Regions from separate parts of the Ralstonia sp. R-29 genome, predicted to be linked through region 3. Evidence: predicted binding sites of a transcription regulator. Region 3 holds the regulator's gene; each other region holds the start of a gene.
What was found. Region 3 encodes FNR, which switches genes on or off when oxygen is low (the NO sensors DNR and NnrR bind a similar motif). Its sites were predicted from a motif close to TTGATNNNNATCAA; they were not measured.
Positions count from the first base shown of each region.

Region 1: ACN9M1_RS25380 (PHA/PHB synthase family protein) is a predicted target of FNR. The motif match lies at 4,353-4,366, and genes of this name have one in related genera.
Region 2: adhP (alcohol dehydrogenase AdhP) is a predicted target of FNR. The motif match lies at 4,659-4,672, and genes of this name have one in related genera.
Region 4: hemN (oxygen-independent coproporphyrinogen III oxidase) is a predicted target of FNR. The motif match lies at 2,550-2,563, and genes of this name have one in related genera.

Region 1 is NZ_CP184378.1:1,822,852-1,830,183, reverse strand. It holds gene ACN9M1_RS25390 (HlyD family secretion protein) at 1-1,026, opposite strand, end outside; gene ACN9M1_RS25385 (efflux transporter outer membrane subunit) at 1,023-2,528, opposite strand; gene ACN9M1_RS25380 (PHA/PHB synthase family protein) at 2,529-4,277, opposite strand; gene ACN9M1_RS25375 (hypothetical protein) at 4,517-4,981, shown strand; gene ACN9M1_RS25370 (HD-GYP domain-containing protein) at 5,007-5,711, opposite strand; gene ACN9M1_RS25365 (Nramp family divalent metal transporter) at 5,820-7,124, opposite strand; gene ACN9M1_RS25360 (manganese catalase family protein) at 7,290-7,332, shown strand, end outside.
Region 2 is NZ_CP184377.1:3,252,379-3,259,710, reverse strand. It holds gene ACN9M1_RS15350 (MFS transporter) at 1-894, opposite strand, end outside; gene ACN9M1_RS15345 (Crp/Fnr family transcriptional regulator) at 993-1,685, opposite strand; gene ACN9M1_RS15340 (HD domain-containing protein) at 1,893-2,516, shown strand; gene ACN9M1_RS15335 (2-hydroxyacid dehydrogenase) at 2,521-3,516, opposite strand; gene adhP (alcohol dehydrogenase AdhP) at 3,580-4,602, opposite strand; gene sbcB (exodeoxyribonuclease I) at 4,731-6,170, shown strand; gene ACN9M1_RS15320 (indolepyruvate ferredoxin oxidoreductase family protein) at 6,237-7,332, opposite strand, start outside.
Region 3 is NZ_CP184377.1:1,896,054-1,903,385, forward strand. It holds gene scpB (SMC-Scp complex subunit ScpB) at 1-252, opposite strand, end outside; gene ACN9M1_RS08875 (sulfite exporter TauE/SafE family protein) at 738-1,481, opposite strand; gene fnr (fumarate/nitrate reduction transcriptional regulator Fnr) at 1,663-2,391, shown strand; gene ACN9M1_RS08885 (hypothetical protein) at 2,411-2,665, opposite strand; gene ACN9M1_RS08890 (FixH family protein) at 2,662-2,901, opposite strand; gene ccoG (cytochrome c oxidase accessory protein CcoG) at 2,938-4,413, opposite strand; gene ccoP (cytochrome-c oxidase, cbb3-type subunit III) at 4,410-5,333, opposite strand; gene ACN9M1_RS08905 (cbb3-type cytochrome oxidase subunit 3) at 5,346-5,528, opposite strand; gene ccoO (cytochrome-c oxidase, cbb3-type subunit II) at 5,532-6,221, opposite strand; gene ccoN (cytochrome-c oxidase, cbb3-type subunit I) at 6,232-7,332, opposite strand, start outside.
Region 4 is NZ_CP184377.1:3,308,963-3,316,294, reverse strand. It holds gene ACN9M1_RS15640 (hypothetical protein) at 157-345, opposite strand; gene ACN9M1_RS15635 (UvrD-helicase domain-containing protein) at 391-2,511, shown strand; gene hemN (oxygen-independent coproporphyrinogen III oxidase) at 2,621-4,105, shown strand; gene pyk (pyruvate kinase) at 4,107-5,585, opposite strand; gene ACN9M1_RS15620 (glycerate kinase type-2 family protein) at 6,261-7,332, opposite strand, start outside.

The DNA.
Region 1 (7,332 bases), on a different replicon from region 3:
GTCCAGCTTGAGCCACGCCACGCCGGGCAGCCCGGTCTTCACCAGTTTCAGGTGCTTGCGCAGCAAGTCGCGGTCGATCTGCGCCTTGATGCGGAACATCAGCTTCTGCCGCTCGCTGGCGGTCTCCACCGTCTTGGGCGTGAACTGCGCGGTGCTGGCCACGAACGACACGCGCGCCGGAATGACGTACTGCGGGGCGGCGTCGAGCACGATGCGCACCTCGCTGCCCATGGCAATGCGGCCGGCGTCTGTTTCGGGCACGAAGAAGGTCATGTACACGTCGGACAGATCCACCAAGTTCAGCAGCCGCCCGCCGCCGGCCAATACCTCGCCAGGCTGGGCGATGCGGTATTGCACGCGTGCATCGCGCGGAGCGGTGAGTGCGCTGTCGTCCAGGTCCGCCTTGATGCGCAGCACGGTGGCGTCCGCAGCCTTGACGGTGGCGTTGGCCCCGGCCACCTGCATGCGGGCCGCCGACACCGCCGCCTGTGCCGCTTCGGCCTGCGCGCGCGCTGCTACCAGCGCGGCCTTGGCGCTGCGCACGCGGGCGCGGTCATCGTCCAGCTCCTGCATGGAAGACGCGCCTTCATGCGACAGCGTCTCGGAGCGCGCCAGGCGGCGCTGTGCGGCATCCAGATCGCTCTCGCGCAGCGCAATCTGCGCCTGTGCCGCTTGGCGGTCCGCCTCGCGCACCGCCACCTGGGCTTGTGCAGTCGACACGCCAGACACCGATTGCTGCTGCCGTGCCAGTGCTTCGTCACGCTGCGCTTCCACGCTCTGCACCTGCATGTGCGCAAGCGGCTGGCCGGCGGTCACAAAGTCGCCCTCATCCACCAGGATGTCCTGCACGCGGCCGGGCAGCTTGGTGGCCACGTCGATGTCGGTGGCTTCAATCCGGCCATTGCCGCTGACAAAGCCCTTGCCGGGGCCGTCGTGCCGCAAGACCCGCCAGGCCACCGCGCCGCCGCCGGCCACCAGCGCGGCCACGATCAGCGCAATCCATTGTTGTCGGGAAGGTGTCTTCATGGTGTGGCTCCGCCCGATGCGCGCGCGGGCTGCGTCAGGCTTAGATGGGGTGACGATGCAGATGCAGACGATTCGGCGCTGGCCTGCGTGCCGCCACCCAGCGCCGCATATAAGCCCACGCGGCTCGACAGCAGCGCGCGGCGCACCTGCACGACCTGCTGCTGGGCAGCCAGCAAATCGCGCTGCGCATCGAGCACCTCCAGATACGTCGACGAGCCCGCATCAAAGCGCAATTGCGACAGACGGGCGCGTTCGGTCTGCGTGGCCAATGCGGCTTGCGCGATGTCGAGCTGCTCGGCCAGCCACTTGCGCGCGGACAGCGCGTCCGACACATCGCGGAAGGCGCCCTGCACGGTTTTCTCGTAGCTGGCGACGGCCAGGTCTCGGCGGGCCTCGGCAAGGTCCAGGTTGCTGCGCAGCTTGCCGCCTTCAAACAACGGCAGCGTGATGCTGGGCGCGAACAGCCAGACGCGGGTGCCCGGCGAAAACAGGTTGCCCAACTCGGGGCTGACCGTGCCGTATGCCCCGGTGAGCGCGACACGTGGGAAGAACGCTGCACGTGCGGCACCAATGTTGGCGTGCGCGGCGCGCAACTGGTGCTCGGCCGCCACGATGTCCGGGCGCTGCGTCAGCAGATCGGACGGCAGCCCCGCGCGCAAGTCAGCCAGCATGCGGTGTTCATCCAGCGGCTCGGCCACGGGCGGCAAGTCGATGGGCTTGCCCACCAGCAACGCCAGCCCGTGCGCTTGCGCATCACGCGCCTGCTGCAGTTGCGCGAGCAGGGCCTGCGCTTGCGTCAACAGGGTTTCGACCTGCGTGCGGTTCAGGCGCGACGTGGCGCCCACTTCCACCCGGCGCGAGAAGATGCGCAGCGTTTCGGTGCGGCTGTCCACGGTTTGCTGGGCGAGTGCGATGCGCTCATCCAGCTCACGCAGCACGAGGTAGCTGTCGGCCACCTGGGCGATCAGACTGAGCGCCGTGGCACGGCGCGCGGCGTCGGAGGCCGCATAGTTTTCCAGCGCGGCGTCATTGAGGTTGCGCACGCGGCCCCAGAAGTCGATCTCCCAACTGGAGACCCCCGCGCCCACCTGGTACTGGCTCACGCGCATCGGCATGCCAAAGGGGCTCAGGTCTGCCGGAATGCCCAGGCGGTTGATGCCGGCCTGGGCGTTGAGATGCGGAAACGTATCGGCGCGTTGAATGCCGAATGCAGCGCGCGCTTCTTCCACGCGCAGCACGGCGGTGCGTAGGTCGCGGTTGTTGTCCAGCGCCTGCGCAATCAAGGCTTGCAGGCGCGCGTCGGTGAAGTAAGCCTGCCAGCCGGTGGCGGCGGCCGACAGACCGGCGCGGCCATCATCGGCGTCGTAGTGTGCAGCCACGGGCAACGCGGGTTGGGTATACGTCGGCGCCATCGATATACAGCCCGACACGGAAAAGATCGCAGCGAGCGCCATCGACATTGCCGTAGTGCGGCGCGCTGAAACGTGGGTCTGCGCACGCATCTACTTCTCCAGCACGTAGGTGCCGGGCGCGTCGCCCAACGGCGGCAAACCTGGCGCGCCCATCTTGGGCGGCTTCACGGGCGCGGTGGTGGATGCATGCGCCAGCAACCACGCATGCCATGCCGGCCACCACGAGCCGTCGTGCATGGGTGCCGAGGCCAACCAGTCGTCCTGCCCCATCGAGGTGCCGCCCGCCGCCCGCGTCTGCATCTGAAAGCGCCGATGCGAATTTGCCGGCGGGCTGACGATGCCCGCGTTATGCCCGCCGCTGGTCAGCACAAAGGTCAGCTCCGCATCGGTCAGGTGATGCAGCTTGTAGACGGAACGCCACGGCGCCACGTGGTCCGTCAGCGTGCCAACCACGAATGTCGGCAAGTCGATATCGCTCAACAGCACCGGCTTGCCACCCACGGGGTACCGACCTTCGCTCAGGTCATCGTTCAAGAACAAGTGCCGCAAATACTGGCCGTGCATGCGCGCAGGCATGCGTGTGGCATCGGCATTCCAGGCCATCAGGTCATTCATGGGTGCGCGATCGCCCAGCAGGTATTCGCCCACGATGCGCGACCACAGCAAGTCATATGACCGCAGCATCTGGAACGCACCCGCCATCTGGCTGGCGCGCAGGTAGCCGGTCTGCGCCATCTGCGCTTCCAGCAGGCTGACCTGTGCTTCGTCGATGAAGAGGCCGAGTTCACCAGGCTCACAAAAGTCGGTCTGCGCCGCGAAGAGCGTCATCGACGCGAGCCGGCTATCGCCATCGCGCGCCATGGCCGCCGCCGCGATCGCCAGCAGCGTACCGCCCAGGCAGTAGCCAGTGGCATGCACGCACCGGCCGGGCACGATGGCATTCACTGCGGCAAGCGCGTCGAACACACCAAGCTGGAGGTAGTCGTCCATGTCGAGGTCGCGGTCGGCCTCGTCGGGGTTCTTCCACGAGATGCAGAACACGGTGTGGCCCTGCTCCACCAGATAGCGGATCAGCGAGTTCTGCGCAGACAGGTCGAGGATGTAGTACTTCATGATCCACGCCGGCACGATCAGGATTGGCTCGGCCTGCACCTTGGGTGTGGCGGGCGCGTACTGGATCAACTCGATCAGCCGGTTGCGCAGCACCACCTTGCCGGGCGTGACGGCCACGTTCTCGCCCACCACGTAGCCTTCGGTGCCGGCAGCCGCGGCGCCGCTCATCGCGCGCTCCACATCGTCCAGCGCGTTGAGCGCGCCGCGCGCGAGGTTGCCGCCGCGCTGCTCAAAGGTCTGGCGCAGCACCACCGGGTTGGTCGCCAACTGGTTGCCTGGTGACAGCATGTCGAGCCACTGGCGTGCGGCAAAGGCCACCACGTCTTCGTGGTGTTTGGCGACGCCCCACACGCCATGCGTGGCGGCGTCCCACCATTGCTCGGTCAGCAGAAAGGATTGATGCAGCACATTGAATGGCCATAGGCGCCATTCATCTGCGGTAAAGCGCCGGTCGTGCGCGGGCGGCAACACGCACAAGCATGGCTGTTGCGGGCCGGCAGCCATGCAGCCGCGTGCATAGCGGGTGAGCTGCTCGGCTTGCGTCAGCGCCAGGCGAAACAGGTCTAGCCGCTTGCCGGGCGACACCGCCAGATGCAGTGCCCAATCCAGCCACGCCAGTTGCATCGACACAAACGACAGCGAACCCGAGGCGCGCGCCAGCGCGGCATGAAACGGCGGGTCGATCTGTTCGGCAGCGGAGGAAGACAGCACGGGGGCAGCGCGCATGGTCGGGGGGCGGTGTTAAACGATTGCGATTGCGTGGCGTCAGAAGGATTAGATGCCACCCGCGCGCCGCCCAACTTGATGCACCTCAAGCCAGCGAGAGAGCAACGCCTCTAGAACGTTTCATATTCCAGACATGATGCGCCAGCGAAACCGACTCTTGATCGATATCAGCCTCGCCTCCGGCGGCAGGCGTAGGCTCACCCACATCAGCGCGCGAGAAAGAATGGGGGGGGAGCACCATGCTGGAACGGCAGCCCGACGAAGTGGTTGATGCCACGCTGTGGGAACTGGAACAGACGGCCAGCGCCGCCTTGCCGCGGTCCGCGCTGGTGCGCGCCACACGCAGCGCTTGCGGTGGCTACAACGTGCTGGCGGAATGGACTGCTGCCGGCGCGCATGGCAACCCCATGCGCTGCACGCTGACGCTTCACGTGGCCGCACGCGAGGCGCGCGCCTACTGCCGCCTGAACCACCCGAAGCGCGAAGACATCCGCCAGCGGCTCAGCCAGTGGTTACGCACCCAAGTCGTTGCGCAGATTGCCGAGCCGGCGGCGGGTAAGTTGGCGGATACAGGGTTCGATCTACAGTGCACGGCACCGTGGGCGTTTTTCTACGATGACGCGGACCCGATCCACGTCGATGCACAGGACAAGGCGCACGACTTCGCGCTCTATCGCGGTGCGCCGCCACCGCCGCTGACCTAGCCGCAAAAAATGTAGGGAGCGTGCGTCAGGCGACGCCACGCACGTGGTCAAAGAATGTCCATGACGGCTGTTCGTTACCGTAGAACTGGCTGACCGCCGCCACCTCGCCGTGCTGCGCGAGCAACTCACCCGCCACCGCGTGCATGCGCCGCACGCCCGGCATATCGCGCAAAAACGCGTCCACCACCTGCGGGTCGAAATAGCTGCCGCTGCGCTCAGCCAGCGCGGCCAAGGCGTGTTCTTCCGTCATGCCTTGCCGGTACACGCGCGGCTCCGTCATCGCGTCAAACGCATCGGCCACGGCCACGATGCGTGCTGCCAGGGGAATGTGTTCCCCCGCCAGGGCATCCGGATAGCCCGTGCCGTCGAAATGCTCATGGTGGTGGCGGGCCACGTCAGCGGCGCATTGCAGCAGCGCGTCTGTGCTGCCCGAGAGGATGTCCGCGCCGATGCTGGAATGGCGCCGCATGATCTGGTGCTCTTCGTCAGTCAAGGCGCCAGGCTTGAGCAGCACGGCGTCCGGCACACCAAGCTTGCCGACATCGTGCACAGGCGCGGTGAGATAGACCTGCCGCTGCATGGCGTCGTCCAGGCCCATGCGTTCCGCCAGCCGGCAACTGATGCACGCTGTGCGAATGAGATGCCCCATGGCGGACGGATGCCGTAGCCCGCCGGCCAGCGTGAGGCTGGCCAGCAGCAGATGGGGGCGGTGGTGCGTTGTTTTTGTCATGAGCCTGGGGGGCGTTCCGTATCCGGCTTGGGGCCTGCATGTTAGCAGCCGGAACTTCCGGATGGCGCCGTCAGAACCGCCCCGGTGGAAGGGTGTCCACACAGGCCATCACAACAGATCTACCAGCAGCACGGCGTTCAGTGCCGCCACCAGCACCGTGCCGAGCGCGGCCAGTAGCGCGACGCCGCGCCCCACCGCATGCGGCCCCATCACATCGGCGCGGCAGGTCAGCCAGATGAGTGCGGCCATGGGAAACGGCACCACCATGCTCAGCACCACCTGGCTGATCACCAGGGCGCGGGTCACGTCGACACCCGCGCCAATGACGACAAACGCGGGCACCATGGTCACCAGCCGCCGCGCCCACACCGGCAAACGCGCACGCAGGAAGCCCTGCAGCACAACCTGGCCGGCCATCGTGCCGACCACCGAGCTGGACAGGCCGGATGCAATCAACCCCACCAGAAACACCGCCGCCGCCGCGCCACCAAACAGGGGCACCAGCGTGACGTAGGCCGATTCGATGCCCGCCACACCAGCATGCGCGGGGTAAAGGGCGCTGGCCGCCACTACCACCACTGCCAGGTTGATGCCGCCCGCCACGGCCAGCGCGGCCACGACCTCCCAGTTGGAAAAGCGCAGCAGTTGCGCTGTCGCGCGCGCGTCGCGCGGGCGGACACGGGTGTCGGTCAACCCAGAGTGCAAAAACAGCGCGTGCGGCATCACGGTCGCGCCCACGATGCCGGCCGCCAGCACCAGCGCATCGGGCGGTAGGGCAGACGGCACCAGCGCATGCCGCAGCACCGGCCCCCATGCGACCGGCAAGATCCACATCTGAAGGAGGTAAGAGATACCGATCACGCCGACCAGCGCGCCGATCATCAGCTCAATGCAGCGGAAGCCGCGCGCCTGCAACATCAGCAACAGGTAGGTCAGCACCCCTGCAGCCACCATGGCGTGCGGCAGCGGGATGCCAGTCAAGAGCGCAATGCCGACGGCCGCCCCCACGAACTCCGCCAGGTCCGTGGCCATGGCGGCCAACTCGCTGATGAGCCACATGGTCAACGCGGCCGGCGCGGGCAGATGGGCGCGACACAGCTGCGCCAGGTTGCGCCCCGTCACGATGCCCAGGCGCGCAGAAAGCGCCTGAAACAGCATCGCCACCCCATTGGCGGCCACCACCACCCACAGCAATTGCAGCCCATGGCGTGCACCCGCCTGGATGCCGGTGGCGATATTGCCGGGGTCGGTGTACGCCACCGACACCACGATGGCCGGCCCCATGAGCGGCGCGAGCGCACGCCAGCCGCGCCGGCGGCCCTCCAGCACGTCGCGCACCTGTGCGGCCACGCGGGCAGAGGCTGCAGGCGTATGCGTGGGCGCATCCGGCGGCAAGGCAAGGCTGTCATCCATGGGCGCTCCGAAACATGCGTGGCGCAGCGGGCAACGCAACCGCCGTTCCCGCGATGGGTCCGCGCCCTATCCCATACATGCGGCACACATGCGGCACGCGATGGAACGGCCATTGCGGTCAAGGCTGCGCCACCCGGCACCTGACTACGCTCCCAGGAGAACCCCATGTTCATGCACAACAAGCGATTGCAGTACACCGTCCGCGTCG
Region 2 (7,332 bases), 1.4 Mb from region 3:
CGCCACGGCCATGGCCGCGTACGTGGCCGGGGCGACGCGAACGGGATGCGCCAGGCGAAAGCGCATCATCGCCAGCCGGCCGAGCACTTGCGCCGGCCCAATGAGGGCCGCAATGAGCAATTGGCGGCCCGTTGGTACGCCCTTTTCGGAGAGCAGCGGGATCAGATGGGCGCCGAGCACCGTGGCGATCAGGCTGACGGCCACGAAGGCCAGCACCACGGCCCAGAACACGGGCAGGCGCAGCACCATGCGCCATGCCGAGGTGTGGATCGGCGCGGCGTCGTCGACTGTGCTCGCCGGCGCTGTCTGGGGCGGCCGCACGCGCAGTCGCAGATGCACTGGCAGGCAGATCAGCACCTGCACCAGTGCAAACGCCTGCAGCGTATGCCGCCAGCCGATGTGCTCCACGCCCCATTGCGCTAGCGGAATACAGATCGTGCTGGAGAACCCGGCGATCAGCGTGAGCCCGATGATGGGCCGCTGATATGCATCGCCAAACGCCTGGCGCAGCACGACAAACGCCGGGTCGTACAGCGTGGTGGCCATGGCCACGCCCATCGGCAGCCAGAGCAATAGGAACGCGGTTTGATTGGAGACTAGCGACCACGTCAGCAGGCTCCCCGCCGCCAGCATCGTGCCTGTGCCCATCACGCGGCGCGCGGGCCAGCGGTCCAGCGCGCGCCCCACCCAGAACGAGCACAGTGCCCACACCAGCAGCCCCAGCGAGAACCCGCCCGCCAGAAACGGCCGCGCCCAGCCGAGCGTGTCATGCATCGGCGCCAGGAAGACGGTGAAGGTGAAATACAGGGTGCCCCACGAGACCGTTTGCGCGAGGCCAAGCAGCAACACAAGGCGCCGACCTTCGGGCGAGGCTGGCGAGAGCGGGGAGGTCATGGAGGTGGAAGCGAAGGGGCGATGGGCCTGCGTAGCGTGTGGGAAATTCTAGCGGCGCGTACTGAATCGCGCGTGCCCCGATCGACGGGGTGGCTCGGCTAGTGGCTGCCCGCCAGCGCGCGCAGCGCCGGCGTATCGACAATTTCCACCGTTCTGTAATGGCAGCGAATCCACCCGGCGCGCTGCCACGCCTGTAAGTATTTGGAGATGGTTTGCCGCGAGCGCGCCAGCATGCGGCCCAGCTCTTCATTGCTGGCAGCCACGGTGCGGCCGTCACCGGCGCGGGCCAGTTGCAGCAGGCGCTGGGCCAGGCGCGCATCGGCGGGCATTTCGCTGGCGTGCTCGAACTCGTCGAAGATCAGCCGGATACGCTGGCAGAGCTGCTGCATCAGCGCCCACATGCCGGCCGGATAGGCAGACACCACGCGCGCAAATGCCGCACTGCCCAGCAGGATGAGGGTGGTCGGCCCTTGGGCGTGGGCACTGTGCGTGCGGCCGCCGCCGTCGATGAGGGCGATCTCACCAAACCATTCGCCCGCGCGCAGCACGCCGTAGACGAGTTCGCTGCCGCCGTCCGTCGTCCGGCTGATGCGCACGCGACCCCGCACGATCAGGAACATGCCCTGCGCGGGGCCGCCGTGGGGGTGGATGCATTCGCCGTCGGGGTAGGTGATGAGGCGCGCGGTGGGGGCAATCTCGGCCAGCAACGCGGCAGGGGCATCGCGCAGCCAGCCCTGGGCCAGTTGCCCCGGCGTGGGGGCGGAAGCGGTATGGGAGGCGTCTGGGGGCATGACGGCAGGATGCGGCAAGGGCGGTCCGACCATTGTCAAACGCTTGACAGTCTGCCGGCAAGGCCGGGCAGACAATGGCCCAGCGTTATCCACAATGGTTATCCACAGTAGTTGTCCACAGTGGTTATCCACAGCAGTCATCCACACCAAGCTGCGCACCCATGACGCGGCATTCCAGACCCGTTCAGGCGACGAAGGAGACACCCCATGACGCACGACACCGCCTCGCGCGCGACGTTTTCCCACATGGAGCATGGCACCCGCGAGGACTGGGCCGCCATTTCGGCCGAATTCATGCCCTATGCCCGCGCGTTGCCGGACCGCGTGCTCGCGCATCTGAAGTTGCTCGATGGCGATTGCGGCGGTTTCCCGATCGACCGCCTCGCGCATTCCCTGCAGACCGCCACGCTGGCCCACCGCGACGGCCGCGACGAGGAATACGTCGTCTGCGCGCTGCTGCACGACATTGGCGACACGCTGGGCAGCTTCAACCACCCGGACATCGCTGCGGCCATCCTCAAGCCGTTCGTGAGCCCCGAAAACCTGTGGATGGTCGAGAAGCACGGCATCTTTCAGGGCTACTACTTCTTCCACCACCTGGGCCTGGACCGCAACCTGCGCGAGCAATACCGCAGCCAGCCCGAGCTGTTCGAACGCACCGCCGAGTTCTGCGCCAAGTACGACGCCGCCGCCTTCATGGCCGATTACGACAATCTGCCGCTTGCCTTCTTTGAGCCGATGGTGCACCGCGTGCTGGCCAAGCCGCGCAACTCCATCTACGTGAAGGAAGGCGAGAGCGAACTGTCCAAGCCGAAAGCCGAGGCGGCGTAAAGACCTAGGGCTTTACCACGTTCACGGGCGCGCCGGCCGCCCACGCTGCCACGTTGGCGAGCGTCGTATCCGCGATGCCCGCCAGCGCCTCGCGCGTAAAGAACGCCTGGTGCGCGGTGACGATGACGTTGGGGAACGTCAGCAGCCGCGCGAACACGTCGTCCTGCAGCACATCGGCGGAGCGGTCTTCGAAGAACAGATCCGCTTCTTCCTCGTACACATCCAGCCCGAGGTGGCCGAGGTGGCCGGACTTGAGCGCATCGATCAGCGCGGGACTGTCGATCAGGCCGCCGCGGCTCGTGTTGATGAGCATCGCGCCCGTCTTCATGCTGGCGATCGCGCCGGCGTCGATCAGGTGGTGCGTATCCGCGTTGAGGGGGCAATGCAGGCTGACGATGTCGGACTGCGCCAGCAACGCTGGCAGCGGTAGATACGTCACCCCAGAGGCCGTCAGCGCGGCCTGCGGAAACGGATCGAACGCCAGCACCCGGCAGCCGAAGCCTGCCATGATGCGCGCAAACACCTGCCCGATCTGCCCGGTGCCGACCACGCCGACGGTTTTGCCGTGCAGGTCGAAGCCGAGCAGCCCATCCAGCGAGAAATCGCCCTCGCGTGTGCGATTGCAGGCGCGGTGCAGGCGCCGGTTGAGCGTGAGGATCATGCCGACCGCGTGTTCCGCCACAGCGTGCGGGGAATACGCCGGCACGCGCACCACCGTCAGCCCCAGGCGCTGTGCGGCGGCCAGGTCGACATGGTTGAAGCCCGCCGAGCGCAGCGCGATCAGCCGCGTACCGCCGGCCGCCAGGGCGGCCAGCACATCCGCGTCCAGGCAATCGTTGACGAACGGGCAGACCACCTCGAACCCGGCCGCGAGCGGCGCGGTGTGCACGTCTAGATGGGCACGCTGAAACACCAGGTCCAGCGTGTGTGCGCCACGCGCCAGGGCGGCGCGGAAGCTGTCTTCGTCGTAACGGTGGCTGCTGAAGAAAAGGATGCGCATGGCGGCGGAGCGAGAAGGGGATGCAGACAGCTTACTCGCCCCGCCGGGCGGCGCACACGGTCCTCAGAGCGTCAAGACGATGCGGCCGTCCACCTTGCCGGCCTTCAGGTCAGCCAGGACCTGGTTGATGTTGTCGAGCTTGTCGCGGTGGATGTGGGCGCGCACCTGGCCTTCAGCGGCAAACTGCAGCGATTCCTGCAGATCACGCCGCGTGCCGACGATGGAGCCGCGCACCGTGATGCCATTGAGCACCGTGGAGAAGATCGGCAGCGGAAAATCCCCCGGCGGCAGCCCATTGAGCGAGATCGTGCCGCCACGCCGCACCATACCCAACGCCTGCGCAAATGCGCTGCGCGACACCGCCGTCACCAGCACGCCGTGCACGCCGCCAATCTCTTTCTGAATGACAGCGGCCGGGTCTTGCTGGGTGGCATCCACGACGAGCTTGGCGCCCAGGTCGCGCGCCAGTGCCAGCTTCTCGGGCGCCACATCCACGGCCACCACATGCAAGCCCATGGCGATCGCGTATTGAACGGCCACATGCCCCAGCCCGCCAATGCCTGAGATGGCAATCCACTGGCCGGGCCGCGTATCGGTCATGCGGATGCCCTTGTAGACCGTAACCCCCGCGCACAGGATGGGCGCGATCTCTTCAAAACTGACTTGCGCCGGCAGATGGCCGACGTAGTTCGGGTCGGCCAATACGTATTCGGCATACCCGCCGTTGACGGAGTAGCCGGTGTTCTGCTGTTCGTGGCAGAGGGTTTCCCAGCCGGAGAGGCAGTGCTCGCAATGGCCGCACGCGGTGTAGAGCCAGGGCACGCCCACGCGGTCGCCTTCCTTGACGGCGGTCACGCCTTCGCCCACTGCCGCCACGAAGCCGACGCCCTCGTGGCCGGGAATGAACGGCAGGCGCGGCTTGACGGGCCAGTCGCCGTCGGCAGCGTGCAGGTCGGTATGGCAGACGCCGGAGGCTTCCACCTTGACCAGGATCTGGCCGCGCCCAGGTGTCGGAACGGGCACTTCCTCAATGCGCAGGGGTTCACCAAACGCGTGGACAACTGCGGCTTTCATCGACTGGGCCATGGAACATCTCCTGGTTGGGGGAAATACCAGTCTGGTCGACGCGCGGCCGGTGCGGGTTGACGTGCGTCAACGGTGCCGGCAAGGCTGTTAGCATGCCGGCATCTTTTGGCTTTTCAGCGAGCAGTCCCTTGCCCGTCACCCCAACTTTCCTCTGGCACGACTATGAAACCTTCGGCGCCGTGCCACGCCGCGACCGCCCGGCGCAGTTCGCGGGCATCCGCACCGATGCCGAACTCAACGAGATCGGCGAGCCCGTCGAGCTGTTCTGCCAGCCGTCCAACGACTGGCTGCCCGATCCGGTGTCGTGCCTCATCACCGGCATCACGCCGCAGCAGTGCGCCAAGCAGGGCATCCCTGAATACCGCTTCGCGCAGGCCATCGAGCGCGAACTGGGTATGCCCGGCACCATCGGCGTCGGCTACAACACCATCCGCTTTGACGACGAGGTCACGCGCCACCTGTTCTGGCGCAACCTGATCGACCCGTATGCGCGCGAGTGGCAGAACGAGTGCGGGCGGTGGGATTTGCTCGACGTGGTGCGCACCACGTGGGCGCTGCGCCCCGAGGGCATCCAGTGGCCGAAACACGAAGATGGCAAGCCGAGCTTCAAGCTGGAGCACCTCTCGCAAGCCAACGGCCTGGTGCATGAGGCCGCGCACGATGCCGTATCCGACGTGCGCGCGACGATTGCGCTGGCGCGCCTGATCCGCAACGCCCAGCCGCGCCTGTTCGACTTCTGCCTGGCACTACGCAAGAAGGACCGTGTGATCGCCGAGATTGGCAATGCGCCGCGCCCGCTGCTGCATATCTCCGGCATGTACGGCGTGGAGCGCGGCTGCATGGCGGTCGTCTGGCCGCTGGGCGGGCACCCGACCAACAAGAACGAGCTGATCGTGTGGGACCTGGCGTTCGACCCGACCGAGCTGTTCGACATGGATGTCGCCACCATCCGCGAGCGCATGTTCACGCGCACCGCCGATCTGGCCGAAGGCACGACGCGCCTGCCGATCAAGTCGATCCACATCAACAAGTCGCCCATCGTCATCAGCAACATGAAGACGCTGCAGCCCGCACAGGCTGAACGCTGGGGCATCGACTTCGCAACCGTCGAACGCCATGCCGCCATCGCCCAGGGCGCGCCGGACATGCGCGAAACGTGGCGCCGGGTCTACGCCCGCGAGTTGGAGCCGATTGCCGACGTGGACCAGAACCTGTACGGCGGCTTCGTCAGCAACGACGATCGCCGCACGCTCAACGAACTGCGCACGCTCAGCGGCGAGCAGCTCGCGCAACTGCACCCCGATTTCGCAGACGAGCGCCTGCCCGAGCTGCTGTTCCACTACCGCGCGCGCAACTTCCCCGATACGTTGAGTGAAGAGGAATACGAGCAGTGGGAGCAGTTGCGCGCCGAGCGGCTGTTTGAAGGCGTCGGCGGCTATCTCACCTTCGAAGCCTTCGGCGAGCGGCTGCAGCAATTGGGCGCCGAAGCCACGGAGAAAGGCGACACCCGCGCGCAGCACATCCTGCAAGACCTGTACGACTACGCGCAGCAGATCGTGCCGGGTTAATGACCCACATGCACAAAGAAAAACGGAGGCCGAAGCCTCCGTTTCTTCATGGCGATGCCGACGCGATCAGGCCGCGCGCTGCGCCGCTGCCGGATCACGCCATTGCGCGAGCAGCTTGTTCCAGCGGATACGTGCGGCGGCCAGGTTGGCCTCCTTCACGTGGCCGAAGCCGCGGATGTCTTCCGGCAGGCGCGCCAGTTCCACGGCCTGTGCCAGCTTTTGCGCCGACAGCCCCTTCACCAGTTCCTCCACCAGCGCACGGTATTCGCCGATCAGCGCGCGCTCGGTGCGGCGCTCTTCGGTCTTGCCAAACACGTCGAATGCCGTGCCGCGCAGGCCCTTGAGCTTGGCGAGCACCTTGAAGATGCGCATCGTGTTCGGGCCGAAGCGCTGCTTCACCAGATGGTCCTTCTCGTCGCGCTTGGCCAGCATGGGCGGCGCGAGCCAGAAGTTGAGCTGGTAGTCGCGGCCGGGTTCGCCTTCGAACTGCGCGCGCAGCTTGTCGAGGAAGGCTGGATCGGTGTACAGGCGGGCGACTTCATATTCGTCCTTGTACGCCATCAGCTTCGACAGGTTGCGCACCACGGCTTCCGTGAGCGCCAGCGGTTGGCCGGCGCCAACCACCGCCGTTTCTGCTGCACGCACACGCTCAACAACGGCGCGGAATTCCGCAGCATACGCAGCGTTCTGGTACGCGGTCAGCAGATCGACGCGGCGGGCGATCAGCGTGTCCAGCGAGGGCAGGGCGATCACATCCGCCTTGGCGCGAGGTGCATCGTCGGCCAGCTTCAGCACCGCATCACGATCCTGCGCGAGGTGGCGGCCCCATTCGAACGCGGTCTTGTTCTTCTCGACCGCCACACCGTTGAGTTCGATGGCGCGGAGGATGGCGTCGTACGTCAGCGGCAGCCAGCCCTTTTGCCACGCAAAGCCCAGCACCAACGGGTTGGTGTAGATTGCGTCGCCCAGCAGGCGCACGGCCAGCGTGTTGGCGTCTTCAAACGCGCAGGCGTCGCCGACGGCCGCACGGATGTCCGCCTCGGCCGAGCTGCCCGGGAAGCGCCAGTTCGGGTTCTTGATGAAATCCGCCGTGGGGGAGGCGGTGCTGTTGACGATGGCGCGCGTCTGGCCATGCTGCACCTTCGACAGCACTTCGTCCGAC
Region 3 (7,332 bases):
CGGCTTTTCCGGATGCAGGCGATCAAGATACACACGCATCTCTGGGCGGCTCTGCAGGCGCCAGCCCGAAGCCAGCGCGACCAGCTCGACGCCGCGATTGAGCCAATCCTGGCGCAGCTCTTCGAGCAACACGCGGATGGTATCTGCGGAAACATCTTCGTCGAACAGCTTGCGCAAGTCATTGACTCGCAATGGGTCTTGCGCGCAGATCAGCGCGGTCTCGAGGACGATTTTCGCCTCTTGGGTATTCATTAGGTTGAACGGTTCGTCATTGCTCGCGCGCGGCAGGTCGCCGTCACGCTTGAGGTTTGTCGTTCCGCCGCGACGCACGCGGCATTTCAGAATGCTGTTGCCCGCCCGGGCCCGGCGCGCGATGGCCAATTGATCCAATTGGGCCATGCACCGTAACGCAGTGGCTGTGCCCGCAAAAAAAGGGCCGGAGGAGCGAGTTGATCCGGTGCCAGTCTGGCACCACTAGGGCAATTTCTTCCGCCGCCATGGGGACGGATACTGCACCGGGCGGCTGCCGAAGAGACTGGCCACCTGCCCGAATCGACGGTCCAGGGCGGCATTGCCGCTGGATGGCGTCGCCTGGTGCCGCGCTTGGGATTGTTAATTTGCGCGGAGGGCGAGTCGAATTGTCGTCGATTGTAGGGCAATTTCTGGCGGCGCCGCAACCGGGAAGATGTTTGAACTGCCGCCCCGGGCGGGATCACCATCTCCGGCGCTTCAAACGGCTACAGCACCAGACAGAAGCCATGTGCGTTGAGCATCTCTGGCAGCCAGGCGGCGCAGACCAACCCCCAGATACCGAATGCGGCAATGGTGGCGCCCGCTGCGCCCCGCGCCCATCGCAGGCGGGACAATCCGCGCAGCCAGCCGGCGAGCCCCGACATCATCAGAAGGTTCGGTAGCGTGCCCGCACCAAAAGCCAGCATCACCACCGCGCCGGAGGCTGCGTTGCCCGCCAACAACGCGACGGCAAGCGCGCCATACACCATGCCGCACGGCACGAACCCCCAGGCCAGCCCGATGACGTAGCGGCGAACCAGCGGAGGTTGCGCCCCCAAGCCACCGCCTAACCGTGCGGCCAAGCCCGACAAACCGCCCGTCAAGCGACCAAGCACCCGCTCCACCGCCGGTGCGCGCCAAGCATCTCCTGTTGTGCGCATGAGCAACAAAAGCCCATATGCCAGCAACAACGCGCTGGCCAGCGCAAACAGTCCGCGCTGGATTGGCAGCCACTGCTGACGCCAGACCGTGGCCCCCAGCGCGCCCATGGCCGCCCCGAGCAACGCATACGTGGTCAGCCGCCCGGCGTGCATGACCACCTGCTCAAACCACAACCGGCGGCGCGACACCATGCGCACCGGCGCTGCCCCGCGCTCCGCGGCAAGCGCAATGCCACTGCACATCGCCAAGCAATGCACACCCCCAAGCAGCGCGATCAGGAAAACGCTCAACAGCGCAGCCGCACTCATCTTTTTGATGCTCTTTTGATATGGACCAAAGTTATGGTTTTACGCGCGGGAATCAAATGAATTTCCCGCGATTCACGCCATCGGAAACGTCCGATAGTGACAAGGTCGTCGCTATAATACGGCCCAGTTGCACCATAAGAATTTCTCATTTCACTTCCTCGAAATTCACTCGCCCCCACCCGTGCTCACACGAATCGCGCTCTCCGACCAAGCCTCGCGTTGCTCTACCTGCGTACTCGGGCAAATCTGCCTGCCGGTGGGCATGAATTCGGATGACGTGCGCAAAATGGACGAGTTGGTTACCGAGCGCATCCGCATCAAGAAAGGACAAACGCTGTATGCGCTGGGCGATCCGCTCGAGGGCGTGTATGGCATTCGGTTTGGCACACTCAAAACACATCTGACGCTGGAAGACGGCCGCCACCAGATCACCGGTTTTCACCTGCCGGGCGAGATTGTCGGCTTGGATGGCATTGGCGATATGCGGCATGTGTCGGATGCCACGGCGCTGGAAGACACCGAAGTCTGCGTGGTGCGCTATGACGAGTTGCAGCAGCTTTCGCGTCGGCTGCCGTCGCTGCAGCATCAGTTTCTGCGGATCATGAGCAAGGAGATTTCGCAGGACCACCAGATGCTGCTGACGCTCGGTTCGATGCGCGCCGAGGAACGCCTGGCCGCGTTTCTGCTGAACCTGTCCAAGCGTTCGGCGCAGCGCGGGTACTCGTCGACCGAGTTTGTGCTGCGCATGAGCCGTGAAGAACTCGGCAGCTATCTGGGCCTGAAGCTGGAAACCGTGAGCCGCCTGTTCTCGCGCTTTGCCGAGGCGGGCCTGATCCAGATCCGCCAGCGCCACGTCAAGCTGATCGACATGGCCGGCCTGCGCCAAGTGATGAGCGGTCAGGCCAGCTGAATCTGCTTTCGGCATCCGCTCAGATGAGCGGATGTTCATGCGCTTCAAGCTTGCCAATGCCCGGCGACACGTACAACGTGAGCGCGCTCGACAAGCCGCACAACAGCCAGAACACAAAGAACGACACCGTGTAGACCGCCTCGGCCGACACGGTGATCTGCTCGCCGAAAAAGCGCAGGTCTGCGGGGTCAACCACCGCAAAGACGACCAGCTCGGCCAGCGCGGCACACAAGAACGCCGGCCACAAGATCCACATCAGGATGCGGCGTTTCATCGGACCTCCGCGTGGGCCGAATCGACTGCATGCGCGGGCGATGCGGTGGCGCTCTTTTCGATCACCAAGCCCCGTCGCACAACGTTGTCCTGGATGACCGGGTCGGGATGGGACACAGCCAGCCAGATGGTGACGCCGCAGCCAAGCATGGCAACGAAGGGGCCGGCCATCAGCAGCCACGGCCAGGGCTCACGCCACCACGGTCGGGCTTGGGCGGAAGTTTGCGTTGCGTGCATCTGTGCCTCCTGTTGGGGATGTCGCTGAAGACCGCGTTAGCGCGGCACGATGAAGCTGGACGGTTCGCGCAACACAAGGCTGTCGCTATCGCTATCTGCCTGGATGACGAAACGGATCTTGTGCGAGCCGGCCGGTATGTCATCGGCAGGACGGCGCACGAGCACAGGCAGCAACCGATTGGCTGCGGGCGCCAGTTCAAGCGTGGTCGATTCACCGCTGCCACCGAGCACTTGCAGCGCCGGCAGGCCTTCTGCCGTAACCGTTACGCGCACGGGACGCTCGGACGCATTCATCAGTTGCAGGCGGTAGACGTTTTCGATCTTGTCGCCATCCACTTCGCGCGCGAGGGCACCGCGATCGCGAATCACATCCACCTTGAGCGGCTTGCGCATGGCCAGTGCCGTTACGAAACCGGCGATGAGCACCAGCATGATCGTCGTGTAGATCAGCACACGCGGACGCAGCAGGTGCCGGCGGGCTTGCTTCGGCGTCAGGCGCTCGTGCATCGCACGCTCTGAGGTGTAGCGGATCAGGCCGTGCGGGTAGCGCATCTTGTCCATCACCTGATCGCACGCGTCGATACAGGCGCCGCAGCCGATGCACTCGTACTGCAGCCCCTGGCGGATGTCGATGCCGGTCGGGCAGACCTGCACGCAGATGCTGCAATCCACGCACGTGCCCAGGCCCTGCGCTTCAAAATCTGCACTGCGTGAACGGCTGCCGCGCGGCTCGCCGCGTTCCGTATCGTAGGTGACGACGTAGGTGTCGGGGTCGACCATCACGCTTTGGAAGCGTGCGTACGGGCACATGTAGCGGCACACCTGCTCGCGCATGAAGCCAGCGTTGCCCCACGTAGCGAAGGCGTAGAACAGCAACCAAAAGGTTTGCCACGGCCCGAGCGAGAACGTCCACACTTCCATGCCCAACTCGCGGATGGGCGTGAAGAAGCCGACGAACGAGAAGCCCGTCCACAGTGCGATCAGCACCCAGGCAGAGTGCTTGGCTGCTTTCAGGCGCAGCTTGCGCAGGCTCCAGCGCTCACCGTCCAGGCGGATGCGGGCAAAGCGGTCGCCTTCAATATGCCGCTCGATCCACATGAAGATTTCCGTGTAGACCGTTTGCGGACAGGCATAGCCGCAGAAGAGTCGCCCCGCCACTGCCGTAAACAAAAATAAACCCAACGCCGACAGCACGAGCAGCAGCGTCAGGTAGATCACGTCCTGCGGCCACAGCACAAGGCCAAACAGGTAGAACTTACGCGCGCCCAGGTCGAACAGCACCGCCTGGCGCCCATTCCACTGCAGCCACGGCAACCCGTAGAAAACGAGCTGAGTGGCCAGCACCAGCCAGACCCGCCAGCGCGCGAATGCGCCCGTCACGGCGCGCGGATAAATCTTGCGCCGCACCTCATACAGCATCTGCTCGGTCGGTGCATCTTCAACACCCGCCGCCGAGGTCGATGTAGCGGCAGCGGTTGTCATGGGGCGCCAGGCTGGTTCTTGGTCGCTCATTGGGTGTGACTCGGATTGCTATTCGACAGCCCCCAAACGTAGGCCGCCAACATTCGGATCTTCTCGGGCGAGAGCAGGTTCTCGTGTGCCGGCATGGTGTTGTCACGGCCCTTGAGAATGGTCTCGACGATGGTCGCTTCCGAACTGCCGTACAGCCACACGCGGTCGGTCAGGTTGGGCGCGCCCAACGCCTGGTTGCCCTTGCCGGTGGCCATATGGCAGGCCGCGCAGACTGACTTGAACGTCGATTCACCGCGCGACGCCTTGATCGGGTCAGACGACAGACCCGACAGCGAACGCACATAGTGGGCAACGTTGACGGCCTGATTGCCATCCACCACCGCTGCCAGCGACGGCATCACGCCATGGCGGCCCTTGGTGATGGTGGTAAGGATCGTGTCCGGATCTCCGCCATACAGCCAGTCGCCGTCGGTCAGGTTGGGAAAGCCCTTGGAGCCTGCCGCGTCCGAACCGTGGCATTGCGCGCAGTTGTTCAGGAACAGGCGCTGGCCGATCTCGTGCGCCTGCGGATCTGCGGCGATCTGCTTGATGTCCATGTTGGCGTAGCGCTCGTAAAGCGGGCGCACCTTCGCATCGGCTTCTGCACGCTGGGAGGCCAATTCACCTCGCGTTGAGAAGCCCAGCACGCCGGCGTACGAACCCAGCCCCGGATAGAGAACCAGGTACCCCAGGGCGAAGATGCACGACAGCAGGAACATCCACATCCACCAGCGCGGCAGCGGGTTGTTCAACTCGCGCAGGTCGCCGTCCCACACGTGGCCCGTATCGTCACCGGCGCTCTGCCCCGGCGGAATCTGGATACGCCGCTGCGAGAACAGCAGCCAGATACACCACACGATGCCCACCAGAGCAATCGCCGCGATGTAATACCCCCAAAACTCGGAAATGAAGTCGCTCATGATCTTGTGTCCTTATTGATGCGAGCGCGACGCACGAACGCGTCCACTGGCGACCTCGGCTTCATCGGGCAGCAGGAACGGCAGCATGGCCGATTCCTCGTTGGCGGCGCGTCGATGCGCCGAGAACGCCCACCAGCTGATCGCCACGAACAGCACCAGGAAAACCGCAGTCGCAATTCCACTCAGGATGGCCATGGCTTACTCCTTGGCGGCAACGGTGGCGGCCGATTCATCGGCGGGCTTACCGGCCATCTCGCGCACGTTGCGCAGCTCGACACCCAGGCCCTGCAGATAGGCGACTACGGCGTCTTCTTCGGTCTTGCCGGCAAGCTGCTCACGTGCGCCGGCAATCTGCGCATCGGTGTACGGCACGCCAAGCTGGCGCAGCACGTGCATCTTCTTTTCGATGTCGCTGTTGTCCAGCGGCGTCTTGGCGAGCCACGCGTACGACGGCATGTTCGACTCCGGCACCACCTCGCGCGGATCACGCAGGTGGATGCGGTGCCAGTCATCCGAATAACGCTTGCCAACGCGCGCCAGATCCGGCCCCGTACGCTTGGAGCCCCACAGGAACGGATGATCGAACACCGACTCGCCAGCCAGCGAATAGTGGCCATAGCGCTCGGTTTCCGCGCGCAGCGTGCGCACCTGTTGCGAGTGGCAGCCGACACAGCCTTCACGGATGTAGACGTCGCGCCCTGCCAGCCGTAGCGGCGAATATGGCGCGATCCCCTTGACCGGCTCGGTGGTCGAATGCTGGAAGAACAGCGGCACGATCTGCACCAGCCCCGCGATGCTGACGACGATGAGCGTCAGCACGATCAGCAGGCCGATGTTCTTTTCCAGCGTCTCGTGCGTGAAGAAACGATTGTTGGATTGGTTGCTCATGTTCGTCTCCTCACTGTGCCGCGACCAGCGGAGCTTGCGCGGGTTGAGGGATCGGTGCGTCCACCGCCCTGTTGCCCTGGACGGTCTTGAACACGTTGTAGGCCATTAGCAGCATGCCGCCGAGGAAGCACAGGCCACCCATCAGGCGGATGAGGTAGAACGGGTACGTGGCCTTCACCGCTTCGACAAAGCTGTAGGTGAGCGTGCCGTCGGCTTCGGTGGCACGCCACATCAGGCCCTGCATGACGCCGGCAACCCACATGGCGGCGATGTAGAGCACCACGCCGATGGTGGCCACCCAGAAGTGCACCTCGATCAGGCGCGTGCTGTACATGCGCTGCTGGCCGAACAGGCGCGGGATCATGTAGTACATCGAACCGATGGTGATCATGGCCACCCAGCCCAGCGCGCCGGAATGCACGTGGCCGATGGTCCAATCTGTGTAGTGCGACAGCGCGTTGACGGTCTTGATGGACATCATCGAGCCCTCGAACGTCGCCATGCCGTAGAACGACAGCGCCACCACCAGGAACTTCAGGATCGGATCGGTGCGCAGCTTATGCCAGGCACCCGAGAGGGTCATGATCCCGTTGATCATGCCGCCCCACGACGGCGCCAGCAGAATCAGCGAGAACACCATGCCCAGCGACTGCGCCCAGTCGGGCAGCGCGGTGTACTGCAGGTGGTGCGGGCCCGCCCACATGTAGGTGAAGTTCAGCGCCCAGAAGTGGACGATCGACAGACGGTACGAATAGATCGGACGCTCAGCCTGCTTGGGCACGAAGTAATACATCATCCCCAGGAAGCTGGTAGTCAGGAAGAAGCCCACCGCGTTATGGCCGTACCACCACTGCACCATCGCATCCTGCACGCCGGCGTAGGCCGAATACGACTTCCACAGCGACACCGGCAGCTCGGCGTTGTTGACGATATGCAGCAGCGCAATCGTGATGATGTACGCGCCGAAGAACCAGTTGGCCACGTAGATGTGCTTGGTCTTGCGCTTGATGATCGTGCCGAAGAACACGACGGCGTAGACCACCCACACCACGGTGATGAGGATGTCGATCGGCCATTCCAGCTCGGCGTATTCCTTCGAGCTGGTGATGCC
Region 4 (7,332 bases), 1.4 Mb from region 3:
TCGGCGGTCGCAGAGTCTGGCCAAATTGCGCGATGGGTTTTGTTGGCTTCTGTACAGATCGCAATAAGTGGTGGAAATCGTAGGATCAGAAAGCTCCTACGTAACAGGGGGCGATGAACATTGATCTGCCATCAATAACAAATCACGTTCAGTGTGTTAGGGCGAAAACTTGTGGCTTTCACCGTCACAAGAAATTTCAAGCGTCGGACAATTCTTATTTTCTTGTTTGACGACGGCGAATAAATCGACTTCGAGGTGCATATCGACGCATTTGCTCGCCATGCCCAGACGTACTTTGCCCGTTGCCCGGAGGCGGGCGGTGGCGGCGGTGGTGCGTGCTACCATCGCCTTCCGCTGTACCCTCCCGCCCGCTTTTCTCCGCCTGTCCCCATGTCTTCCAGACTCGCCCACGGGCTCAATGCTGCCCAATCCGAAGGTGTGCACTACCTCGACGGCCCGTGCCTGGTGCTGGCCGGAGCGGGCTCGGGCAAGACGCGCGTGATCACGCAGAAGATTGCGCACCTGATCCTCGACAAGGGCTTCGAGCCCAAACACATCGCAGCCGTCACGTTCACCAACAAGGCGGCCAAGGAGATGCAGGAGCGCGTGGCCAAGCTGATGGAAGGCCAGACGCGCGCAGACGGCAAGCGCATCCCCATCAAGCAGCTGACGGTGTGCACGTTCCACTCGCTGGGCGTGCAGATCCTGCGGGCGGAGGCTGAGCACGTGGGCCTGAAGCCACGCTTCTCGATCATGGATTCGGACGACTGCTTCGGCATGATCCAGGAGCAGCTGGCGACGACCGACAAGCAACTGATCCGCCGCGTGCAGAGCACGATTTCGCTGTGGAAGAACGGCCTCGTCGATCCGGAAACCGCCATTGCCGAGGCGCTTGCCAACAACAACGTCGATGACCACCAGGCCGCGCTGGTCTACCGCAACTACGTCGCCACGCTGCACGCGTATCAGGCGGTGGATTTCGACGATCTGATCCGCCTGCCCGCCGAGCTGTTCGCGCGCAATGAGGAAGTGCGCCTGAAGTGGCAGAACCGCCTGCGCTACTTCCTCGTCGACGAATACCAAGACACCAACGCCTGCCAGTACCAGCTCCTGAAGCTGCTGGCGGGCGGCTCGCACCTGCGTGCGCCAGCCTTCACGGCCGTGGGCGACGACGACCAGGCGATCTACGGCTGGCGCGGTGCCACGCTCGACAACCTCAAGCTGCTGCAGACGGATTTCCCGAACCTCAAGGTGATCAAGCTGGAGCAGAACTACCGCTCCACGGTGCGCATCCTGAATGCCGCCAACGCGGTGATCGCGCAGAACCCGAAGCTGTTCGAGAAGACGCTGTGGAGCGAGCACGGCATGGGCGACGCCATCAACGTCACCAGCGCCAATGACGAAGAGCACGAAGCCGAGAGCGTCGTATTCAAGCTCTCCGCGCACAAGTTCGAGCGCCGCGCGCAGTTTCGGGATTACGCGATCCTGTATCGCGGCAACTTCCAGGCGCGGCTGTTCGAGCAGATCCTGCGGCGCGAGCGCATTCCGTATGTGCTCTCGGGCGGGCAGAGCTTTTTCGACAAGGCCGAGATCAAGGACCTGTGTGCGTACCTGCGCCTGATCGCCAACGCGGACGATGACCCCGCGTTCATCCGCGCCATCACCACGCCCAAGCGCGGTGTGGGCAATGCGACGCTGGAAGTGCTGGGGGCATTCGCGGGGCAGGCGAAGGTGTCGCTGTTCGAGGCGGCGATGATGGGCGGCATTGAAGCGCAGCTCGCACCGCGCCAGTTGGAGCCCTTGCGCGTGTTCTGCGAATTTATCGTGCGCCTGTCAGACCGCGCCGCGAAGGAACCCGCCGCCACGCTGCTCGACGAGATGATGGAAGGCATCCACTACGAGGCCTACCTGTACGACACCTACGACGAGCGCCAGGCCCAGAACAAATGGACCAACGTGCTGGAGTTTCTCGACTGGCTCAAGCGTAAGGGCACCAAGCCCGAGAAAGACGACGCTGAAGACGCCACCGGTTTCGACAACGCCGACGGCTTGATGGACACAGGCAAGAACCTGCTGGAACTCACGCAGACCATCGCGCTCATCAGCATGCTCGAAGGCAAGGAAGAGGACCCGGATGCGGTGCGCTTGTCCACGCTGCATGCGAGCAAGGGGCTGGAGTATCCGCACGTGTTCCTGGTGGGCGTGGAGGAGGGGATCCTGCCGCACTGCCGTGAAGACGACGATCTGACCGACGAGAAGATCGAGGAAGAGCGGCGCTTGATGTATGTGGGCATCACACGCGCGCAACGCAGCCTGCATATCAGCTGGTGCAAGAAGCGCAAGCGCGCGCGGGAGACGGTGGTGTGCGAACCGTCGCGTTATATCGCGGAGATGAAGCTGGGCGACGATGCGGGCCCCACGCCTGAAGACACCATGCCCGCCATGTCGCCCAAGGACCGGCTCGGTGCGCTGAAGGGGCTGCTGGCCGCCAAGAAGCCGGTGGCGACGTAGCCGCGCGGGCGGCGCACCCGCTAGCGCGTTGACCAACGTTGACGCATATCAACGCGACGCTTAAGGGGGCGTTTTACGATGAAACATCGCCCCCATACCGTTCGCACCCATGTTTCCGTTTGCCAAGCCGGCTGACGCTCCGTCTGCCGCAAACGATGCGGCTTTTCGCTGGTCTGCGCCGCAAGTGCGTGACCTCGCCCAGCGCTTTGATACGCACGGCCCGCGCTACACCTCGTACCCCACAGCAGACCGTTTTCACAACGGCTTTGACAACGCCGACTACCTCGACGCGTTGCACCGGCGTGCGGCGATCGCGCCCGCGCTGCATGCGCCGCTGTCGCTGTACATGCATCTGCCGTTTTGCGCGAACCTCTGCTACTACTGCGGGTGCAACAAGGTCATCACGAAAGATCACGCGCGCAGCGCACGGTACGTGCAGACGCTGGCGCGCGAGATGGCTCTGGTGGCCGAGCACATTGGCCCGCTGCGGCGCGTCAAGCAACTGCACTGGGGTGGCGGCACGCCCACGTTCCTCGCCCATGATGAGATGCGCGCCGTCATGGCCGCCACGCGCGCGCACTTCGATTTGACGAGCGACGCGGAAATCTCCGTCGAACTCGACCCGCGCCATGCAGATGACGCCACGCTGGCCGTGCTGGCGGAGATCGGTTTCAACCGCGCGAGCCTTGGCATCCAGGACTTCGACCCCGAGGTGCAACGCGCCGTCCACCGCATGCAAAGCGTGGAAGAAACGCGCCGCGTGGTCGACACCGCGCGCCACCTGGGCTTCGAGTCGATCAGCTTTGATTTGATCTATGGCCTGCCGCATCAGCACACCGAGACCTTCAACGCCACGCTGGACAGCGTGCTGGAGATGGCGCCGGATCGCCTGTCCGTCTACAGCTATGCGCACCTGCCGCACCTGTTCAAGCCGCAGCGCCGCATCGATCTACTCGCGCTGCCCAGCGCCGATGAGAAGCTCGACCTGCTCGCGATGACGGTGGAGCGCCTCGTCGCCGAGGGCTACGTCTACATCGGCATGGACCACTTTGCACGCCCTGACGACGCGCTCGCCATTGCGCAGCGCGAAGGCCGGTTGCAACGCAATTTCCAGGGCTACTCCACGCATGCCGATTGCGACATGCTGGCCTTTGGCGTGTCCGCCATCAGCCGCGTGGGTGATGTGTATGCGCAGAACGAGAAGGACCTCGACGCGTACTACGCGCGCATTGATGCCGGCGAGCTGGCGGTCCTGCGCGGGATGTCACTCACACCGGACGACCACGTGCGCCGCGCACTGATCGGTGAACTGATGTGTGGCTTCGAGCTGGACATGCGCGCGTTTGGCGCGCGGCACGGCTTGGATTTCAAACGCACCTTCGCCAGTGAGCTGAAGGCGCTCGCGCCGCTGGAAGCTGCCGGGCTGGTGAAGGTGGGCGACGAGCGCATCGTTATCTCGCCGCAGGGGCGCTTGCTGGTGCGACGCATCGCCATGGTGTTCGATGCGCATCTGCAAACCGCCGGCACCGAGCGCACGGTTGAGGCCGAAGGCAAGCCCGTGGCCGTCGTCCCGCGCTACTCCAAGGTGGTTTAACTTACACGGTCGCAGGCTCAGGCTGCTGCACGACGGTTTCCGTCTGCGCGGCGGCGAGGGTCTGCGGCCAGATCTCAGCCAAGCGCAGCAGGTTGGTCGAGCCAGCTTGACCAAACGGCATGCCCGCCGTAATGGCGATCTGATCGCCCGAGACGGCAAAGCCTTCACGCGCGGCGGCGCGGCACGCCGCATCCACCATCTCATCCACGCTCGTCACATCCGCGCTGACGGTGCTGTGCACACCCCACGCGATTGCGAGACGGCGTGCCGTGTCCAAACGCGGCGTGATGCTGACGATGGGTGCCAACGGCCGTTCACGCGACGCACGCAGGCTGGTCTTGCCGCTGGACGTGTAGGTGACGGTGGCCACCGCGCCCAGGATGTGTGTCACGTCGCGCAGGGCCGCGCAGATGGCGTCCTGGCGTGTCGGCAGCGGGGCCTGATGCTGTGCGTCGATCAGGTTGCGGTACAGCGGATCGCGCTCGGTCTCGGCGATGATGCGGTTCATGATGCTGACCGCCGCCACCGGGTGCTTGCCGCTGGCCGATTCGGCCGACAGCATCACCGCGTCGGTGCCGTCGTACACAGCCGTTGCCACGTCGGAGGCTTCGGCGCGCGTCGGCACTGGTGCTTCGATCATCGATTCCAGCATCTGCGTGGCCACGACCACCGGCTTGCCGTGCTGACGCGCAATGCGCAGGATGCGCTTCTGCACGCCGGGCACGCGCTCGGGTGGCAGCTCCACGCCCAGGTCACCGCGCGCCACCATCAGCGCGTCGGAGGCCTGCACGATGTCTTCCAGATGCAGCAGCGCGGCGGGCTTCTCGATCTTGGAGAGCAAGCCGGCGCGGTCGCCGATGATCTCGCGCGCGGCGATCACGTCTTCCGCACGTTGCACGAACGACAGCGCGATCCAGTCCACACCCAGTGACAACGCGAAGTCCAGATCGCGCAGATCCTTCTCGGTGAGCGCGGGGATGGGGATCACCGCGTCGGGCACGTTCACGCCCTTGCGGTCCGACAGCGCGCCGCCGTCGACCACGCGGGTGACGATGGCGGTCGGGTCGGCAGCTTCCACGGCCAGGCGGATCTTGCCGTCGTCGAGCAGCAGCGATTGGCCCGGCGCAGCGGCGGCGTACAGCTCGGGGTGCGGCAGGTGTACGCGCGTGACATCGCCCGGCGTGGGGTCGCGGTCGAGCACGAAGCGCTCGCCATTCTTGAGCACGACGCGGCCTTCGGCAAACGTGCCGATGCGCAGCTTCGGGCCTTGCATGTCGGCCAGGATGCCGATGGGGCGGCCGGTCTCGGCTTCTACCGCGCGCACGGTGTCGTAGCGCTTGCGGTGGTCTTCGTGCGAGCCGTGGCTGAAGTTCAGGCGGAAGACGTCTGCGCCGGCGTCGAAGAGGGCGCGGATGGTTTCCTTATCGCTGCTAGCGGGGCCGAGGGTGGCTAGGATTTTGGTGTTGCGGAAGCGGCGCACTTTTTTGCTCCGGTGGGGTTGTTTGGTTGGGCCTTGGTGGTCCACTCCCTTTCACCCCCTTGCCGGGGGCGACTCACTTTCTTTGTCTTGCCAAAGAAAAGTAAGCAAAGAAAGGCGCGCCCGAGATGGCGACACCCTCCTTGAATTTGTGTAACCGGGCGGGGAAGGAGGCAAACTCGCTGCGCTCAAACAGCCTCCTTCCTTTTTCCGCCCGCTTACACAAATTCAAGGCGCCATCTAGGGCAGGGTACGGCCACACCATCTGTGGGCTGCCCTGTGGCGCTGTGTTGCGTGCTCCTATCGAAGCTCAAAGCCTCAGTGTTGAGGCTCGACGCTCCAACGTCGAAGCCCAACGCGTGAACGCTGGGACGCCAAGAGTCGATGCTGACTCTCAAAGAGCCGGTACCGAGTGTTCCGCGACGGTGTGGCCGTTCCTTGCCCTAGATGGCGCCTTGAATTTCTGTTGCAGGGAGGAAAAAGAGGGGAGGCTTGTCTGAGCGAAGCGAGTTTGCCTCCCCTCCCTCTCTGCGACAGAAATTCAAGGAGTGTTTCGCCATCTCGGGCGCGCCTTTCTTTGCTTACTTTCTTTGGGCAAGACCAAAGAAAGTGAGTCAGCCCCGGCAGGGGATGAAACCAGGGATGGACCCACAACATCAATCCACCCCTCATCCAAACTCACCCAGTAATCAAAATCGCCCGAAAGTCATTCACATTGGTCCGAGTCGGCTTGGTGACGATCAAATCGCCGAGCGCATCAAAGAACCCATACCCATCGTTGTTGTCGAGCAACTGCTTCGGCTTCAACCCAAGCGCCTCAGCACGGGCAAGGCTATCCGGCGTGAGCAGCGCCCCAGCGTTGTCTTCAGAACCATCGATGCCATCCGTATCGCAGGCAATCGCATACACGCCCGGCAGGCCATCCAGCGCCACGCCCAGCGCGAGCAGGAACTCGGCATTACGGCCGCCGCGCCCATTGCCACGCACGGTGACGGTGGTTTCACCACCCGACAAAATCACGCACGGCTTCGTGAACGGCTGATTGCGCGCCACGATCTGCCGCACGATGCCGGCATGCACTTCGGCCACATCACGCGCTTCGCCTTCGATGCTGTCCGACAGGATGTGCGCCTCATAACCGAGTGCGCGTGCTTGTGCGGCCGCCGCTTCCAGCGCGTCCTGTGCCGTCGCGATGACATGGCTGCGATGGCCTTCGAAGCGCGCATCGCCGGGCTTGGGCGTTTCACCCGCGCCGGTTTCCAGATGACGACGCACGGCTTCCGGCACGTCGATGCCGTACTTGTTGATCACGGCCAGGGCATCCGCGCAGGTGGTCGCGTCGGGCAGCGTCGGGCCGCTGGCGATGAGCGTCGGATCATCGCCGGGAATGTCGGAGATGAGCAGCGTCTCCACGCGCGCCGGTGCGCAGGCCAGCGCCAGGCGCCCACCCTTGATCGACGACAGGTGCTTGCGCACGCAGTTCATCTCGCCGATGCTCGCGCCGCTCTTGAGCAGCGCGCGGTTGACGGTCTGCTTGTCGGCCAGCGAGAGGCCTTCGGCCGGTGCGGCCAGCAGGGCAGAGCCACCGCCCGAGATCAGGCACAGCACGAGGTCGTCTTCGGTCAGACCCTCAAGCAGTTCGACCATGCGTTGCGCGGCACGTTGGCCCGCAGCATCGGGCACCGGGTGCGAGGCTTCAACGACTTCAATGCGGCCTTGCGTGCCGGGCGCACGGCCATGTTCATAGCGC